Regions from separate parts of the Nibrella saemangeumensis genome, predicted to be linked through region 1. Evidence: riboswitches for the same ligand, from Rfam matches in the RefSeq annotation. Region 1 holds a riboswitch; the other holds the start of a gene.

Region 1 (9,786 bases):
GTTGGGAACGGATTGCAACTCCGTTCTACTGAGTTTGTACTCCAGGTGGGTGTGGGAGCCATGCCGTTCGCAGGGGATTTCCCGGATTACTTCGTCGAACTCATGCAGCAGTACGTCGTCATCGGTTGAGTTAGCCGGGTAGAAGCCGACCACGGCATTTGCCTTGAGCAGCTTCCTGTCAATGACCTCCTGTAACAGCCGGTTGGCATCGTCGTATAACTTACGCGCTTCGGCTCCGACGGTGGTATCATCAAAGATTTTGGGATACTTGCCGTGGAGTTGCCAGGTCTGGAAGAAAGGTGTCCAGTCGATGTATTTGGCAATCTCGGCCAGGGGATAATCCTCAAAAAGCCGGTTACCTAAAAAAGCAGGCTTTACAGGCTCAAACTCCGACCAGTCAATGGCGGTGCGGTTGTCGCGGGCGGCTGCGATACCGATATAGTTCTTTTCCTGACGCCGTTTCGCGTGTTCGTCGCGCAGCCGCGCATACTCGGCTTTTATATCGTTAAAAATCTCGTCACGTGTTGCCGCTTCTTCGCTGGTCAGCCGCCCGGCTACCGGTACGCTCCGGCTGGCGTCCAGAACGTGCACAACAGGGCCGGAGTAATGCGGATCAATTTTTACAGCCGTGTGAATGCGGGAGGTAGTAGCGCCACCAATCAGCAGCGGAATGGTAAAGCCTTGCCGTTCCATTTCCTTAGCTACGCTTACCATCTCGTCGAGCGAGGGGGTAATCAAACCGCTCAGTCCGATAATGTCGACGTTGAGCCGCCGGGCTTCATCCAGGATCTTCTGGGTCGACACCATTACGCCCAGGTCGATGATTTCGTAATTATTACAGGCCAGTACCACGCCCACGATGTTCTTACCGATGTCGTGAACATCGCCTTTTACCGTCGCCAGCAGTATTTTACCAACCGGTCTGGCTTCTCCGCCACCCTTTAGTTTTTCTTCTTCGATGAAAGGAATTAGATAGGCAACGGCTTTTTTCATCACCCGCGCCGACTTCACTACCTGCGGCAGAAACATCTTACCCGCCCCGAACAAATCACCGACCACGTTCATACCGTCCATCAGCGGCCCTTCAATCACCTGCAGAGGTTTGTCAAATTGCTGCCGGGCTTCTTCAATATCCTGGTCAATGTAGTCGGTAATGCCCTTCACCAGTGCATGCTTCAGGCGCTCACCCACCGGATCGCTGCGCCAGCTTTCATCCTGCACGACTTCCTTGCCCTTCGCTTTTACGGTTTCGGCAAATTCAACCAGGCGCTCGGTAGCGTCGGGCCGGCGGTTGAGCAGGACATCTTCGACCCGTTCCAGAAAATCTTTGGGTATCTCGTCGTACACCCCTAACTGCCCTGCATTGACAATACCCATATCCAGCCCGGCCCGGATAGCATGGTACAGGAAGGCCGAGTGAATAGCCTCCCGAACAACATCGTTACCCCGGAAGCTGAACGAAACGTTCGATACCCCGCCACTTACCTTCGCCAGCGGGAGATTCTCTTTAATCCAGCGCGTGGCATTAATAAAGTCAACGGCGTAGTTGTTATGCTCCTCAATACCCGTAGCAACGGTCAGGATGTTCGGATCAAAAATGATGTCCTGGGGCGGAAACATAACCTTGTCCACCAGAATACGGTAGGCACGTTCGCAGATCTCAATGCGCCGTTCGTAGTTGTCGGCCTGCCCCTGTTCGTCAAAGGCCATCACCACCGCAGCTGCTCCGTAGCGTTTAATAAGCTGGGCCCGCTCAATGAATTTCTCCTCGCCGTCTTTCAGCGAAATGGAGTTGACGATAGCTTTCCCCTGCACACACTTCAGACCAGCTTCGATGACCTCCCACTTTGAGGAGTCGATCATAACGGGGACGCGGGCAATATCCGGTTCGGAAGCAATCAGGTTCAGGAAAGTGGTCATTACCTCCACGGAGTCGAGCATGCCCTCATCCATGTTTACGTCAATTACCTGCGCGCCGTTTTCCACCTGCTGCCGGGCTACCGACAGGGCGGCATCATAGTCACCCGCCTTGATCAGCCGCGCAAAGGCCTTCGATCCGGTGACGTTGGTCCGCTCGCCGATGTTGACAAAATTGGTCGTTTCTGTAATTTTCAGCGGTTCAAGCCCACTAAGTTTCTGGTAGGGTTCGGGCTGGGGAACCTGCCGGGGTGGGTATTTTGCGGCTGCAGCTGCAATAGCCCGGATATGGTCGGGCGTTGAGCCGCAGCAACCCCCAACGATGTTGACAAATCCATCGCGGATAAAGCCCTCTATTTGTGACGCCATGGTTTCCGGCGTCTCATCATATTCACCAAATTCATTTGGCAGACCTGCGTTAGGATATGCCGAAGTAAAGAAAGGTGCTTCTTTGGCCAGCGTCTGCACGTATGGACGCAGCAGTTCGGCACCCAGGGCGCAATTTAACCCAACGCTTAACAGCGGCAGATGGGATATCGAGTACAAAAAAGCTTCGGTTGTCTGTCCCGACAATGTTCGCCCTGAGGCATCGGTAATGGTACCGGAAATCATGATCGGTACCGGCTGTGTTCCCTTATCCGCAAAATATTTGTCGATAGCAAACAGGGCTGCCTTTGCATTGAGGGTATCGGTGATGGTTTCTACTAAAAGCAGATCCGCCCCTCCCTCAATTAAACCGGAGGCCTGGGTATAGAATGCGTCAACCAGCTGATCAAACGTAACAGACCGGTAGCCAGGATTATTTACATCTGGTGAAAGCGACGCCAGGCGGTTAGTTGGCCCCATAGCACCCGCCACAAAGCGGGGTTTCTCCGGGCTTTGGTGGTTAAACTCCTCGACTAATTCTTTGGCTATCCTGGCCGACTGGAAGTTCAGCTCATAGGCCAGTTCCTCCATATGGTAATCGGCCATCGCGATGGAGGTACTGCTGAAGGTATTGGTTTCGATGATGTCGGAGCCCGCTTCGAGGTACTGCCGGTGAATTTCTTTGATAATGTCGGGCTGCGTAATAGACAACAGGTCGTTGTTGCCTTTCAGGTCGTGCGGCCAATCCCGGAAGCGTTCGCCCCGGTAATCGGCTTCGGTTAACTTATAACGCTGAATCATCGTACCCATGGCGCCGTCGAGGACGAGGATACGCTGTTGAAGGAGGTTGGCAATCATTTTCAAGGGTACAAGCAGTTAACAGCTCGATTAATTATAATCGGTTCGTTAGTCCGAAAAGTCTACGTCAATCAGGTAATTTATCGAAGAAAGGGCAGGTGTTGACTGTCACACTTATCTTCCCCGGCTGGGGTGGAATGTGGCACCGTTTCTGCGGGGAGCAGCCGGTTGCCAAGACTTCGTCGGGTCCAATCCCTCTGTCTTTCTCGATAAGTATTACAAATATAAACAAAAAGAAGGCGCACCGCCAAACGGTGCGCCCCATAACCTCTTTAACGGTCTTTTTTACCATGTATGTTCCATATCTTCCTTTGTATAGGTATGGTTCCGCTCGGCATACATCGATTTTGCATCGCTTCGTTTCACCGCCATCGGATTCTTCGTCGTTAGCCGATAGAGAACGGCAATGGGGAACAAAAATACATAGAACAGGAGGGATAAGATAATCTTACCGTTAATGGCTCCCAGGATCTCGGCCAGTTTAAACCAGACCCTGACCAGGAAATCACCAAGAATAGGAATAGCCAGGCTTACCACACCGACGGCTACGGCAGCGTAGAGCAACCATACCGACTTGAATATAAAATACAATACCAGCAGTCCGGTAACAATGACCAATTGAGCCTTTACCTTCTCCGTGGTATTCATAGCCAGTTTTCCGATAGCATTCATGGATTAGAATAACGTATAAATGAATGGAGCTACCGCAGAACCACCGCCGATTACAATCAGAACACCGATAAGCAGCAGCAGGATAATCATGGGAGCCAGCCACCACTTTTTACGTTCCCTCAGAAATTGAAAGATGTCTTGTAAGAAATCCATAGTTGTGGATATTTTTTATTACTAATATAACACGTGAACAACAATTAATCCAATACAAATTCTTCTTTCCAGTTATCTTTCTCCTGCCACTCAGGCTGTTTCTTTTTGTCGAACAGGTAATTACCTACCACCAGATAATCCATTTCGGTTCGCATAAAACACCGATACGCATCGTCGGGCGTACAGACAATCGGCTCTCCCCGGACGTTGAAGCTCGTATTGACAATAACCCCGTACCCGGTTAGTTGCTTGAACGCGTCAATTAACTGGTAATAGCGTGGGTTAGTATCTTTATGCACTGTCTGAATTCGGGCCGAAAAGTCGATATGCGTAATCGACGGCAGGTCGGACCGCTGGTAGTATAACTTCTCCCGCAACGGGAACGAGTCGTAATTGGCTGGCAATTCGGTCCGCCGTTTTTCGACGACCGGATGCACCAGCAGCATATACGGCGACGGGCCATTGTAGTCAAAATACTCGGCGCAGTCTTCGGCCAGCACCGAGGGCGCAAACGGCCGGAACGACTCCCGATATTTGATCTTCAGGTTCAGCTTCTTCTGCATCTCAGCATTGCGCGGGTCACCCAGAATGCTACGCCCTCCCAGGGCACGAGGACCGAATTCCATACGGCCCTGCACCCAGCCAACTACATTACCGTCGGCCAGAATTTTTGCTACTTCTCTACTTAATATGTTGAAATCATCAAATGAGGTATAAGTCGCCTTATACTTACGGGCCATCAACTCCACATCAAGGTCCGAAAATGTAGGCCCCAGGTACGAGCCCCGCATGGCATCGCGTTCATAATCAATGATGCGTTCCTTGCCGTAATAGATATGGTACGCAGCCAAAGCCGCGCCTAAAGCGCCACCGGCATCACCGGCCGCCGGCTGGATAAATATTTCGTCGAATACCCCTGACTTCTGGAGCTTGCCATTGGCCACGCAATTAAGGGCAACCCCACCCGCCAGCACCAGGTTACTGGCGTTGGTCAGCCGGCGGGCTTCTTTAGCCATCTGGATTACAATATCCTCCGTCACCTGCTGAATAGCCAGCCCCAGGTTACAATGGTGCGCCTGCAGTTCATCCTCCGGATTACGCCTGGGAAAGCCAAAGAGATCGGCCCATTTCTGTTCCTGGACCATTCGCAGACCAGTAGCGTAATCAAAATAAGCCTGATTCAGCCAGATCGACCCATCTTCTTTAATATCGACCAGCTTCTCCTTGATGGTTTTCACATACCGGTCGATATCCGGCGAATGCGGGTCACCGTACGGAGCCAACCCCATCAGCTTATATTCACCCGAATTTACCTTGAAGCCTAAAAAATAGGTGAACGCCGAATAAAGAAGCCCGAGCGAATGCGGAAACCGCAACTCCTTCAGGATTGAGATATTTTTCCCTTCACCGAGGCAGATAGAAGCCGTAGCCCATTCGCCTACCCCATCAATGGTCATAATAGCCGCCCGCTCAAAAGCCGAGGGATAGAAGGCACTGGCTGCGTGAGACAAGTGGTGTTCCGGAAACAACAACTTTACTTTTTTCTTCGGATCGTAGCCCAGCTTTTCCAGCTCCTCCCGGATCAGCCGTTTCAAAAAGAGCTTTTCCTTCAGCCAGACGGGTATAGCCATCAGGAACGATGAAATTCCTTTCGGCGCAAACGTATAATATGTCTCCAGCAGCCGCTCAAACTTCAGCAGGGGTTTATCATAAAAAACAATGGCGTCCAGCTGATTCAGCGTAGTTCCACCATATTGAAGGCAATATTGAACAGCATTGGCCGGAAAGTTCGGGTCATGCTTTTTCCGGGTAAAGCGCTCTTCCTGAGCAGCCGCCACAATCCGTCCATCTTCTATCAGAGCCGCAGCCGAGTCATGATAGAACGCGGATATTCCTAAAATAGTCATGCAGGGTTGAACTGTACTAATCGGCCAAAAATAAAAGTTATTCTACCAAACAAAAATATATAGCAGGTTTTCACCTGTTTTTTCGCTTGATAGGTCTTCGTTTACCTTTGCGCTGCGTTTATTCTGATTTAGACAGGGCAAGGAGACCATCATAAAATTAGTATCTTTGACCGTTTTTGACAAGGTATCAAACGACAAGAAATTGAAAATCGCTGCTATTGATATCGGCTCCAACGCAGCCAGAATGCAGATTTCGACCGTACTTCATGATGAAGAAGTCGTTAGTTTTAAAAAGGTCGAATACGTCCGGTTCCCGCTCCGGCTCGGTCATGATGTATTTACCTTCGGTGCCCTGACGCCGGAGAGCATCGACCGTACGACCAAGCTGATGCAGGTATATAAGCTCCTGATTGAACTGCATGAGGTTGAAGCGTATATGGCCTGCGCCACTTCCGCCATGCGCGAATCCGGAAATGGCCACGAAGTCGCCGGCCACATTAAAGCGGTAACGGGCATACCCATTCATATTATCGACGGACAAAAAGAAGCCGAGCTCATTAATAATGTGGTTGTTCAGGCGCTCGACGACCGCCAGTTCCTTCATATCGACGTGGGTGGGGGTAGTACAGAACTTAACCTGTATATCAACCGGCAGAAGATTAATTCAAAGTCTTTCAAAATCGGTTCAGTACGGCTGCTGGAGGGCAAAGAGACGAAAGGGGCCTGGAAAAAAATGGAGTCCTGGATTGAGGAAAACGTAGATCAGTCCCGCGAAGTTATTGCGGTAGGAACCGGGGGTAACATCAGCAAATTGTTCAATCTGGTATCAAAATTGTCGGAGACGAGCACTACGCTGGCAGAGATCAAACGAATGAAGGAGTACATTGCCGGCTTTACGCTGGACGACCGGATCAACAAACTCCGGCTCAATGCCGACCGCGCCGATGTGATTGTACCAGCCGCAGAGATCTATATCTGCGCGATGGAATGGGCTGGAGCCCAGCAGATTGTGGTGCCTGATCTGGGACTGAAAGACGGCATTATTCAATTGGTATACGAACAACTGTGCAAACGAAAGAAGCGTAAATAGTTGATCTTAGCCTAAAAGAGTTTGTTGACGGAGTAAGTTTGCCGGCTTTTGGCATTGATTGTACCAGAATTTCCAGGGATGATTTCTTCGGAACCGCACCTTATACCTTTTCGTCTTATAGCGGATGCCACCGGTACACTGATCTCCACGCAGGATGAAAACGGATTACCGTTTGCCGTTAAACGGGTCTTCTGGGTCTTTGCCGCTGAGCCGGGAACTGAACGTGGCGGACACGCCCACCGCACCACGCAGGAATTGCTGGTCGTGTTACAGGGACGTGTGCGGGTAGAAACTGAAACCCGGCAGGGAGAACGAACCTTCCAACTGGCAGCGCCCAACCATGGACTTTTCATCCCCCCGCTCTGCTGGATTACCGTTCATCCATCATCAGATGCCATCCTGTGCTGCCTGACTTCCAATGTATTTGATGAAGCGGACTATATAAGAAACTATTCGGAGTTCAGGGAACTTAGTTAGCGGAGATGCCCGAAGGATTGGGAGATACATATGAAATCCGATGCCTGACCACGGCCACCGAGAGGAGGTCTATACCTGCCTTTTCGTTTGATGTATTCCTTTATCTGCAACCCGGGCACGTTGCCCTACAGGCCGGTCCCAATTGGCAGATGTTTGTGCTGGTGAACAGGCAAACCGGTCAGCTGGATGGCCTGGCGCATTTTTTCTTACATAATTCGTTGGCGCTTTCCCCCTGGCGGGCACCTTTTGGCGGGGTACAACTGCGTCAGAGTTTACCTGAGGCCACTGCATTGGTTTTTTTGAATCACTTCCAGTTTCATTTGCGGGCGCAGGGTATCACACAGGTACAGTGGCTGCAATGCCCGGATGCCTATACTCCTGACGTAAATACATGGTTAAGGAATGTGCTGCCTGGCTTTGGGTATTCATTAGTTTACAATCAACTAAACCACCATGTTCCCGTTACGGGGTCTCCTTTTACCGAACACCTGCACGCTTCCCATATACGAAGGCTACGAAAATGCCAGAAGGCCGGTTTTACAGTTCAGCAGGAACCGGTAACCGCCCTGCCGGAAGCGTATGCTTTTATTAAACGCTGCCGGCAGGAGAAACAAAAGCCGCTTTCTTTATCGCTGGACCAGCTGAACCGTTATTTTAACCTATTTCCGGAGCGCTACTTTCTCTTTACGGTGCGGATACAAGGGGAATTGGCTGCGGTGGGTGTGGCGGTATTGGTTACATATGGTATTCTCAATCATCTCTACCCTGCCAGTCCCCAAAGCTTCAATACCTATAGCCCCTCGGTGCTTCTGAATGCGGGCTTATACAGTTTTTGTCAGAGCCGGAATATCTCCATGCTGGACCTGGGTGTTTCGGCCCCCGTACAGGAGGAGGAAGAGAACTATAAGGGCTTATTCACGTTCAAGGAACGACTGGGCGGTCTTCAATCATGGAAGCCCACTTTTTTTATGCAGGAGTGAGTGCCCGGACCTGCCACAGGCTAGTGTTTGAAAAGACGCTGTAGGTATCAGGCTACGTCGGTTTTATAAACATCCAGCGAGTGTTGCTTGGGAAAGCAGTCGACTAACCCCTCCCGGTTCAGGTTAATGATGGGGTAGGATTTAAATTTTTCGAGGTGCTTGAACAGGTAATGATGGAAGTACAATAATTCGCCTACACTTCTGGCGTTGGTATCCCGTATTTTGGAGGGTGTGGATCCCGGCTTATCGTAAAAATGCCGGTCGATGTAATACATATCATTCTTTTCGTCCACCATCAAATTCAGAAAGTAATCATTATCGAAGCCACAGATGTAGATCTGGCTATAGCCCATGTAGCAGGCAGCCGCCAGGGCTTTGTAAGCGGTCATGGATACATAACTGCGCGGACCGGTGATGGTAATCCGGTTTAGAAACAGATTGCCCCGGTCATAATAGCCATATTTCCGACGAAAGGAGGCTGTGCGATAGTGCTCCAGCGGCACAAAACAGGTAACGTCCGTCTGACTCAGGAGGGATATGTCCCGTGTCAGCCGTTCTGTCAGGTGGGGGTATTTTTCCGGATTGAAGAAGGCCGGGTCACTCAGCAGATAATAATCAGGGGCGATTACCTGGGCCAGCGGGGAACTGATATATGAATTGACGGCAAAAACCTCAAAACCATTTTCCTGTTGTAACCGGGCAATCTTCTGAACGTCCAGCTTTCCTACAGAAGGACCATTAGCCAGCACAAGGGCCACCTTGCCTTTCTTGGTACCTTTCAGCCGGCGGGTATGTTGTAAATGCCCGAAATTCCGAATCACTACGGTTAAACGATAGTACCAGTTCCGGGCAACGGTATCTAACCAAAACAAAAGAATACGGGGTATATTCAGATCGAGGTACTTCATTACAGACTAGCAAAACAGCACACAAAGCTACTATTAATCCCAATGCGATACGCCGGACAGCAGCCGTGCGTGCTTTACACGGGGAGATCGACGGTGTGGCCGACCCAGGAAAAGCCCCTTACAGGAAACCGGAGCAGTTTAACAGTGTAAAGCCCTGACCGCCGATTACCAGATAATCTCTTCTGAAAAATAGTATTACAAAATCAAACAATAGTAGCAGACATCGGGAGCGCCCAAATCTAATTTTGGCAGTAGCTACATTCCTAAAATAGCAAAACCAAAATAATATTATGGTCAAGAGAGCTATACCCCGCCATTATCATCAGAAGGGCCTGATCCTGCTTTTACTCCTGCAGTGCTGCTGTATTGTGGCCTATGCTCAGGGCGTAAAACAGATACGAGGAAAGGTCACCGATCAGGATGCCGGTCCTTTGCCCGGCGTAAACGTTACCCTGAAA
Region 2 (9,786 bases), on a different contig from region 1:
AGCTATACTTATGATTCTCGTTCTACTATTATCCATTCATCCTCACGCCCAGCTTTACAAGCCTAAGCCGGTAACAACACTCAGACTGGTTATGGCCGTTGTCCGCCAAATCCCTTAGCCCACACGCCCTGCCTACGCCAGCACCTTGCCCGCCCGCTCTTCCATCCATTTCCGAATAATCTGACTGAGCGGCTTAAACTCAATGAGGAAGCCGTCGTGCCCATACAGCGAGTCAATTTCCTGATACACTGCATCCGGAATGTGACGGGCCAGAAACTGCTGCTCAGAAGGAGGAAACAAGATATCCGATTTAATACCTACGCACAAGGTACGGGCTTTGATCTGAGACAGGGCATTCAGAATACTGCCTCGATTTCGCCCAACATTGTGAGAATCCATTACTTTAGTCAGTGTCCAATAGGTGAAGGCATTAAACCGGCGCACCAGCTTTTCGCCCTGGTACTGCTGGTAGCCAGCCGCTTTGTAGCCGTCTAGCTGCTCGTTGTTGTCCAGCGCCTGTGTAAAACCGTAGGTATCGTAGTTACGGTACGAAACCAGCGCCATCGCCCGGGCTGCCTTCATACCCGCCTGCCCGGCATCAGGCCGGCGCTCCTGCCAGGTTGCATCCGCTTCAATCGCCATGCGTTGCGATTCATTAAAAGCAATACCCCAGGGAGAAAAAACCGCGTTGGATGCCAGCAAAACCAGGTTTTCGATTAAGTCGGGTTGCATGATGCCCCATTCTACCGCCTGCTGACCGCCTACAGACCCGCCAATGCAGGTGTGTATCCGCTCGATGTCAAGTTCCTGACGCAGCAGGTCCATCGCACCCACCATATCCCGGATGGTAATTACCGGGAAATCGTGAAAATAAGGCGCACCCGTTTCCGGGTTGATGGATAAAGGGCCCGTAGAACCATAACAGGAACCCAGAATGTTGGCACAGACAATAAAGTATTGCTCCGGATCATAAAAACGGCCCGGGCCTACCATACCGCTCCACCAGTCGCCGGGGTCTGCGTTCCCTGTTAGCGCGTGGCAAATCCAGATTACATTCGACCGATCAGCATTGAGCGTTCCGCGGGTGGTATAAGCAAGCCGAAAGCCAGGTAACGAGGCTCCCGCTTCCAGAGAATACGTATACTTATAATTGAAATACTGTAGTTCCATTCCTGTATATCCCGGCATTCCTACCGGATCAGCCAAAGGCTAAAGTGTAAAAAATCCACTTGCTGCTACAACACTTTTAGCGTGTAGCAGCAAGTGATTCTGTTCGGCAGGGCAGCGTACTTTTCCTGCTACCGTCTACGCTAACGCCGGTTCGGCAATTTTAGCAAAGGCTTGTTCAATGTCAGCCTTAATATCCTCGATGTGCTCTATACCGGCCGAAATCCGTAGCAGTCCGGGTTCGACACCGGCACTCGCCTGCTCATGCTCCGATAGCTGCTGGTGCGTGGTAGCTGCCGGGTGGATGATCAGTGTTTTCGCATCGCCTACATTAGCCAGGTGACTAACCAGGTTTAGACCATTAACAAACCGGTCGGCAACCTCACGACCACCTTTCAGCTTAAACATAAATACCCCGCCAAATCCGCGTTTCAGGTATTTCTGCGCCAGGGCGTTGTATTTACTGCTTTCCAGGCCGGGGTAGTTTACGTACTCGACCTGCTCGTGCTGCTCCAGCCACCGGGCTAGTGCAAGGGCATTCTCCACGGTACGGTCCACGCGCAGCGACAGGGTTTCTAACCCTTGTAATAACAGGAATGAGTTGAACGGACTGATAGATGGGCCCCAGTCCCGAAGCCCTTCCACACGGGCCCGGATAATAAACTGAATATTGCCGAAGGGGCCGTCAACGCCGAACACATCGCTGAACTTCATGCCATGATACCCTGGCGAAGGCTCACTGAACTGCGGGAACTTACCATTGCCCCAATTGTATTTTCCACTGTCGATGATAACCCCACCGATGCTTGTGCCGTGGCCACCAATCCACTTGGTCGCCGATTCGACTACCACAGCCGCACCGTGCTCGATCGGCCGGAACAGATACCCACCGGCCCCAAATGTATTATCAACAATCAGCGGAATATCATGCTTCTGCGCCAGCGCTGCGAAGGCATCAAAATCAGGAATATTAAATTCGGGATTGCCAATCGTTTCCAGATAAATGGCTTTGGTTTTTTCGTCGATCAGGCGTTCGAAGCTTTCCACTTTATCCCCATCGGCAAACCGGGCATCAATACCAAGCCGCTTAAAGGATACCTTAAATTGGTTATAGGTCCCCCCATAGAGGTATGAACTCGTAACAAAATTGTCGCCGGCCATCAGGATATTGCTCAGCGCGATAAACTGAGCCGCCTGCCCCGACGCTACGGCCAGTGCCGCCACTCCGCCCTCCAGAGCCGCCATGCGTTTTTCGAACACATCGGTGGTAGGGTTCATGATGCGGGTGTAGATATTACCAAACTGACGCAGGGCGAACAGGTCGGCACCATGCTCGGCGCTGTTGAATACATACGAGGTGGTCTGATAGATAGGTACAGCCCGTGAATTGGTCGTTGGGTCGGTTTCCTGCCCGGCATGAAGCTGCAGGGTTTCAAAATGCAATGAATCGGCCATGATATGTAGAAAGGTGAAAAGGTGAAAAACAACTTGAAGGCAGTTCTCCCTATGCGTCGGGAAACAGGCCCCTGATTACTCGGCAACGCAGGGAGCTGCCAAACGGGACCCGACAGGGTAAAGCATGAGTGATAACAGACGCAACAAGCGCCCATTCCTTCGACGGATGTACGGAAGAGTTAGCATGAGATTGCGATTTATATGCCCTAAATTGCTTTAGGTGGGAATTAGCACCTTGTCCCAGGCGTTCGGGATAGGTTGCCAGAGGTTCGCGGAGCCCAGTCTCTCCCCTCTTCTGTATAAATCAACGCGTGTTCCGACCAGCAATCGAGGTCGGCGGAGCCATTGACTTGATGCTGCAATTATACAATCAAAACAATGGGAACGCAACTATTGACCGCTATTTTGGCCTATAACATTTAAAAATAAATACTGTGTAAACGGGCTTTACTCCTTCCGCGCCGTTGCTTACTTTTGTGTTAAGACACCTCCCATATGAACAACACCTACCGTCCCTATAAAGAAAATACGGCCCGCAAAGCCGGCATCACCACGCTGAAAGATGCCATCGGGCAGATGCTCCAGTCGTATCAGCTTCAAAGCCGCTTTAACGAAACGTATCTGGAAGCATTCTGGGGGAAAATGATGGGTGCTGCCATTGCTTCCCGTACCAACCGCCTGTACGTACGCGACAATGTCCTCTATATAGAAATTGCTTCGGCCCCCTTACGTAATGAACTGGTTACGGCCAAGCATAAGATGATTCAGCTTATCAATAAAGACATAGGCGCTGAAGTTATCAAGGACGTGGTCTTTATTTGACCCGCTAGAGGAAATTACGAGATCTGAACCGGCAAATAATCTATGAACTTTAAAAGAACCGGCATAGGATCAGCTACTAAAAGCGGCCTCTCCTCAGGTAAACGGACGCTGGCCAGCCACCGCAACAGTACACTGGTTGAACAGGAAGAGAAAAGACAGGATCTGGGCTTCGGCACCAGAATCAACAGTTCGTACGCACGACTCATCAATAAAGACGGCAGTTTCAACGTCAGTCGGGTACATGCATCTTTCTGGCATCGGCTCAACCTATATCATCGGCTGATTACCATGTCGTGGCCTAAATTCCTGCTCCTGGTTTTTGCCGCATACATGACCGTAAATGCCATTTTCTCCATCTTATATCTGCTGGCCGGTCCGGAATACCTGAAGGGATTACCTGAAAGTAATACCGGTAATAGGTTTTGGGGAGCTTTCTTTTTCAGTGCGCAGACACTCACAACCGTAGGCTACGGGCACGTAAGCCCATCTGGCTACCTGACCAGCGCCATTGCTGCTTTTGAATCTATGATTGGTTTGCTGGCATTTGCCCTAGCAACGGGTCTGCTGTACGGGCGGTTTTCGCGACCAATAGCCCATGTACGGTTTTCCCGGAATGCCGTCTTTGGCCCTTACCTCGACGTAAATGCCTGGATGTTTCGCATCATCAACCAGCGCTCCAATCAACTGATCGATGTGGAAGTCGAAGTATCGCTCTCCCAACTGGAAACTAAACCCGACGGCACACCGTTCCGGCGCTACTATCTATTGAAACTGGAACGCAGTAAAGTCAACTTTTTCCCGGCAAACTGGACATTGGTGCATCCGATAACCGAGAGCAGCCCGCTCTACGGGTGTACGCCTGAACAGTTAGAGGAATCTGATGCCGAATTTCTGATCCTGCTCCGGGCCGTTGATGATACCTTTTCTCAAATGGTTCATGCCCGTACATCGTACCGGGCAGATGAAGTATTGTGGGGGCGCAAATTCCGTTCTATGGTTGATAGCAAAACTTCCGGCAATTATTCGCTGGATATGGATACATTTGATGATACCAGTGAAGTGCCGCTAAACTCGTAATTTGCGGATCCCATTAAGCCGCACCAGCAGAGATGCTGGTGGTGACATTGCATGACTCAACCTCCCTTTTTGTGTGCCGGTGATACCGTCGGAGTGGTAGCTCCGGCCAGTCGTTTCCTGTACGAAGACATCCTCCCCGGCCTGACAATCCTGCAGGACAACTGGCAACTGACCGTAGTGGAGGGAGAAAGCCTGAAGGCGCGGCATGGCTCCTTTGCCGGTACCGATGACCTCCGGCGGGCCGACCTCCAGCGTATGCTCGACGACCCCGCTATTAAAGCTATTTTTGCCGCCCGTGGTGGATACGGCTGCACCCGACTGGTCGACCAACTGGATTTCACGCAGTTCATGAAACACCCTAAGTGGCTGATTGGCTTCAGTGATATTACGGTGCTGCATTGTCACCTGCACCAGTTAGGCGTAGAAAGTCTCCATGCCATTATGCCAAAGCTGTTCGGCAGCGAAGAAGTCGCTGAATCTGTTGAGACGCTGCGGAAATGGGTATTCGGCGAGATAATAAGCGCATACCGTACGCCCCCCCACCTGCTGAATCGAACTGGTCAGGCCACCGGCCCGGTAGTTGGCGGCAATCTGACCCTGCTCACCCACGTTATCGGGTCGTCATCAGACATATCGCTGAATGGGAAGATTCTGTTCATCGAAGACATTGAAGAGTACCTGCACAACCTGGACCGGATGCTGCGCCAGCTCCGGCGGGCCGGGCGTCTGGATACGCTGGCGGGGCTGCTGGTAGGTCAGTTTACCGATATGAAAGACAACCCATCGCTGCCTTATGAGCAGTCGCCGTACGAGATTGTCGCGGAGGTCGTTGCTGATTATGACTTTCCGGTTTGCTACGATTTTCCGGTCGGTCACGTAGCCCGTAATCTGGCGCTTCCGATTGGGCACGATGCGATGCTGGAGGTAACAGGCGAAGGTGGCGTGTTATCGTTCACCAGGGCAGAAACAATCATTTAACGTCCGTTACGTATGCCTGTATACCACCAGAACGTGGTTTGGGTTACCGGGGCTTCTTCCGGCATTGGCGAAGCACTGGCCCTCGAACTGGCCCGGCAGGGTGCCCGGCTGGTCTTGTCAGCCCGTCGGGAAGACGAGTTGCAGCGGGTAGCCGGCCAAACGGGTTTACCGGCCTCAGAGGTGTTGGTGTTGCCGATGGATATAACCGATATTAACAGCTTTCCCGGCAAGGTACAAGTCGTGCTGCAGCGCTTCGGCCGCATCGATTATGTTTTCCAAAACGCCGGTATCACCCAGCGGGGCACCGTTGCGGAAACAGAGTTTGACGTATACCGGCGGCTGATGGAGATCAACTTTTTTGGGGTGGTAGCCCTGACCAAAGCCGTACTGCCCCACATGCTCCGGCAGCAGAGCGGACATTTTGTGGTAACCAGCAGCGTTGCCGGCAAAATCGGGGTGAAACAACGCTCGGGTTATTGCGCCAGCAAACACGCCCTGCACGGCTTCTTCGACTCATTACGCGCCGAAATACACGATCAGGGTCTGCGGGTAACCATTGTCTGTCCGGGGTATATTAAAACGCCAATTTCCCTAAGCGCCCTCAACGAAAAAGGAGAGGCCTACAACCGCATGAACACCAGTCAGGCGCAGGGCATGGAGGCAGATGTGTTTGCCCGCCGGGTGGCGCAGGCCGTGGCCTACGGCAAGGAGGAATACTATATCGGCGGCAAAGAAATTGCGGGCATCTACCTGAAGCGTCTCTTCCCGGCCATTTTGTCGCGGCTGGTACGCAGCCGGGCGGCCGAATCCTAAAAGCAAAAGCGCCCCAGGCGTGGCTCAGGGACGCTTTTGACGGTAAGACAGTTACCGCGTTTATCGGGTGCTGGCAGTCGACTTGGCGGTGCGCTGCTCCATATAGTCGACGGTCAGGTGGCAGAGTGACTTCACGCCCAGGGTAAATCCGCTTTCGTCAATCTGGAAATCCGGCGTATGATGCGGGGCGGCATCTTCCACCTTTTTCCCCTTCGTCATTCCGCCCAGGAAGTAAAAGAAGCCAGGTACCTTCTGCTGATAGAACGAGAAATCCTCGGCACCGGTCCAGGCCGGGGTAATCACCACCTTATCTTTCCCGGCTACAGCCTCCAGCGTCGGCACCATCTGGTCGGTCAGCTTGGGGTCGTTGTAGGTAACCGGGTACATCACATCAATTTTCACGTCGGCTTTGGCACCGGCACTTTCGGCAATGTTACCGGCGATCTCATTAATCCGCCGGTGAATCGTCTTTTGCATATCGGGCGTAAACGACCGGATAGTGCCAATCATATTCACTTCTTCCGGAATAATGTTTTGTCGAATTCCGCCATGAATGGCTCCTACCGTTACAACGGCAGCGGCATCGGTCAGCGGCAGGTTACGGCTGACAATCGTCTGCAAACCCATCACGATCTGTGAAGAAGTCACGATAGGGTCAACACCCGACCAGGGATTGGCTCCGTGCGTCTGCTTGCCTCTTACCTTAATGCTGTACTGGTCCACAGCCGCCATAATGGCACCCGGCCGGTACTTGATGGTACCTACTTCGGTCTGGGAATTAATATGGAGGCCAAAAATGGCGTCTACCTTCGGGTTCTCCAGAACGCCCTCCTTCACCATCAGTTCAGCGCCCCCCTCTTCACCCTGCGGAGGGCCTTCCTCGGCCGGCTGGAAAATAAACTTAACGGTTCCTTTCAGATCACTTTTTACAGAAGCCAGCACCTCGGCCACCCCCATCAGAATGGCCACATGGCTATCGTGCCCGCAGGCGTGCATGACGCCGGTTTTCTGACCATTGAATTCGGTTGAAATGGTTGACTTAAACGGCAGATCAACTCGTTCAGTCACCGGCAGACCATCCATATCGGCCCGCAAGGCTACAACTGGCCCTGGCTTTCCTCCTTTCAGGATACCGACCACGCCGGTTTTTGCCACGCCGGTTTTAACATCTATGCCTAATGAGTGCAGGTGAGCCGCAATTTTGGCTGCTGTCTGAAACTCCCGATTGCCCAGTTCCGGGTTCTGGTGAAACTCCCGGCGCCAGGTAATTACTTTTTTCTCCAGTCCTTCGGCCAGTTTATCCATCCGGTTTTTCAGCGCCTGGGGCTGGGCCCATAAAGCAGGAGCAACCAGGCTGGCGACAAAAGCCTTGGTTAGGGCGTATCTGAAATGCTTCATAATAGATTGAATCGGTACATGATCAGACCAAAGATAGCACACAAATCAGTCATTAACAGCGTAGCCTGCTAATTCCCGTACCAACCGGCAGACCTAGCTAAGCCACTGGTTAAAACCAGCTCTGCCTGCCCTCCTGCAACCAAATTTAATTTGGCGGTAGCCGTACGATAAATTCATCATTTATTGCCATTTAAGCGGAGCGTTAAACATTAAAAAAACTTTAAATAAAAATTAGAAACGAGGTTGGGCTGGATTCTTTTTGCAGTAAAAACGCCTGACAATCAATAATGGGGGCACAAACCTATTAAAAACAAGTTAATCTGCTAAAGCATGGTATCAAAGATTTTACCGAAGGCTACCCATCAAGGCCAATAATCTTTAAATACAATTTTCCTTTTTAAGTCTTTCCCGTTAGTTTTGCACCCGTTTTCTTACTTAAACCAAACTTTATACTAGCTCTATGAGAAAACTTTTATCGGGTTTCTGGCTCCTGTGTGTGCTTACCCTACCCGCACTGGCCCAGGACCGTACCGTAATCGGTAAAGTCACTTCATCTGACGACGGCACCCCCCTACCGGGTGTAACTGTGCAAGTAAAAGGTACAACCCGCGGAACGTCTACCGACTCCGAAGGTAACTACCGGATCAACGCAGCCGACAATGCCCGGCTGGTATTTAGCTTCATCGGCTTCAACGCGCAAGAGGTGGCAATCGGCGGCCGTTCAACGGTCAATGTAACACTTCAGAGTAACACCACTGAATTAAGTGAAGTTGTCGTAACAGGTTACGGCGGAACACTTAGCAAACGCGAAATCACCGGCTCAATCTCCAAGATTAAGGGTAGCGACATCGAAAACATGCCGATCCAGAGTTTCGACCGGGCCCTGCAGGGTCGGGCGGCTGGTGTGCAGATTTCGTCGGCCAACGGTATTCCGGGAGGAGCTGTTCAGGTGCGTATCCGGGGTGTCGGTTCAATTGCCGCCGGTACCGATCCGCTTTACATCGTCGACGGTGTTCAACTGAACAGCAACCGGACGTCATCATTCACCAGTACCAACCCGCTCTCGTTTCTGAATCCGAACGACATCGAGTCAATCGAAGTCCTGAAAGATGCCGCTGCGGCTTCCATCTATGGTTCTCAGGCGGCTAATGGGGTTGTGCTGGTAACGACCAAGAAAGGGAAAGCTGGTCGGACGCAGTTCAACCTGAATACCTACTATGCGTTTGTTGAGCCGGTTAAATACCTGGACGTATTGAATACACAGCAGTGGCTTCAGATGCGTACGGAAGCCGTTTTCAACCAGACGGCCGCTACCAACCCAGCTTACACCGTTGAGCAGGCCCGCCGTGCTGTTTTATCCTCAGTGCGCCTGAGTCCTGAGCTTTCGGAATCCGAAATTGCTGCCCTGCCGACCTATGACTGGCAGAAAGTAGGTATCCGCAGCGGTCGTGGTCAGAACTACGAATTCTCAATGAACGGTGGTAGTGATAAGACTACCTTCTTCATTTCGGCCGCTTATAACGATCAGGATGCCAGCCTGCGGAATGTTGACTTCAAGCGGGGTACCAGTACGATTAACCTGACGCACAAGATCAACAACCGGATTACGCTGGATCAGAAGCTGAACCTCAGCACTATCACCCAGCGGGGTCAATTTGGTTCTCCGAACGGTGGTACATTCCTGGGCGCGGCTGCGTTCGCGGGTCCGCTGATCATTCCGGTCAACCCGATTTATAATCCGGATGGCAGTTACTATGGTACGCCGGCTACTGGTGGCCTGGCCGGTATTCTGAACCAGAACCCGCTGATGGTTACTGAACTGAATGACATTCGGGCTTCGACCAACTCGGCTGTTGGTAACCTGAGTTTGACGTACCGGATTACAGACAACCTGACGCTAAAGCCGTTTGTTGGTATGGACTATCGTATGACTCGCGGCCGGTATTATAGCGACCCGCGTACGGCCGATGGAATCAACGTTCGGGGCCGGGTACAGAACCAGTTTGACGAAATCACCAACTTTATCAGCAACATAACGCTGAATTACAACAAGACATTCAACTCGGTACACAATGT

Evidence for each region. Region 1 has a riboswitch for S-adenosylmethionine ahead of metH (methionine synthase). Riboswitches for the same ligand answer to the same signal wherever they lie in the genome.
Region 2: another riboswitch for S-adenosylmethionine. It lies ahead of ABD949_RS06900 (O-acetylhomoserine aminocarboxypropyltransferase/cysteine synthase family protein); the one in region 1 lies ahead of metH (methionine synthase).

Annotation. Positions count from the first base shown of each region.
Region 1 covers NZ_BAABHD010000077.1:49,193-58,978, reverse strand. Annotated here, with positions in the region: gene metH (methionine synthase) at 1-3,147, opposite strand, end outside; SAM riboswitch class I at 3,253-3,357, opposite strand; gene ABD949_RS22185 (SxtJ family membrane protein) at 3,427-3,813, opposite strand; gene ABD949_RS22180 (DUF5989 family protein) at 3,817-3,966, opposite strand; gene ABD949_RS22175 (carbamoyltransferase family protein) at 4,011-5,873, opposite strand; gene ABD949_RS22170 (Ppx/GppA phosphatase family protein) at 6,076-6,963, shown strand; gene ABD949_RS22165 (sugar 3,4-ketoisomerase) at 7,042-7,440, shown strand; gene ABD949_RS22160 (hypothetical protein) at 7,446-8,420, shown strand; gene ABD949_RS22155 (hypothetical protein) at 8,468-9,292, opposite strand; gene ABD949_RS22150 (SusC/RagA family TonB-linked outer membrane protein) at 9,619-9,786, shown strand, end outside.
Region 2 covers NZ_BAABHD010000021.1:23,382-33,167, forward strand. Annotated here, with positions in the region: gene ABD949_RS06895 (homoserine O-acetyltransferase family protein) at 133-1,170, opposite strand; gene ABD949_RS06900 (O-acetylhomoserine aminocarboxypropyltransferase/cysteine synthase family protein) at 1,306-2,622, opposite strand; SAM riboswitch class I at 2,817-2,928, opposite strand; gene ABD949_RS06905 (DciA family protein) at 3,118-3,444, shown strand; gene ABD949_RS06910 (ion channel) at 3,487-4,521, shown strand; gene ABD949_RS06915 (S66 peptidase family protein) at 4,573-5,499, shown strand; gene ABD949_RS06920 (SDR family oxidoreductase) at 5,512-6,312, shown strand; gene ABD949_RS06925 (amidohydrolase) at 6,373-7,710, opposite strand; gene ABD949_RS06930 (SusC/RagA family TonB-linked outer membrane protein) at 8,171-9,786, shown strand, end outside.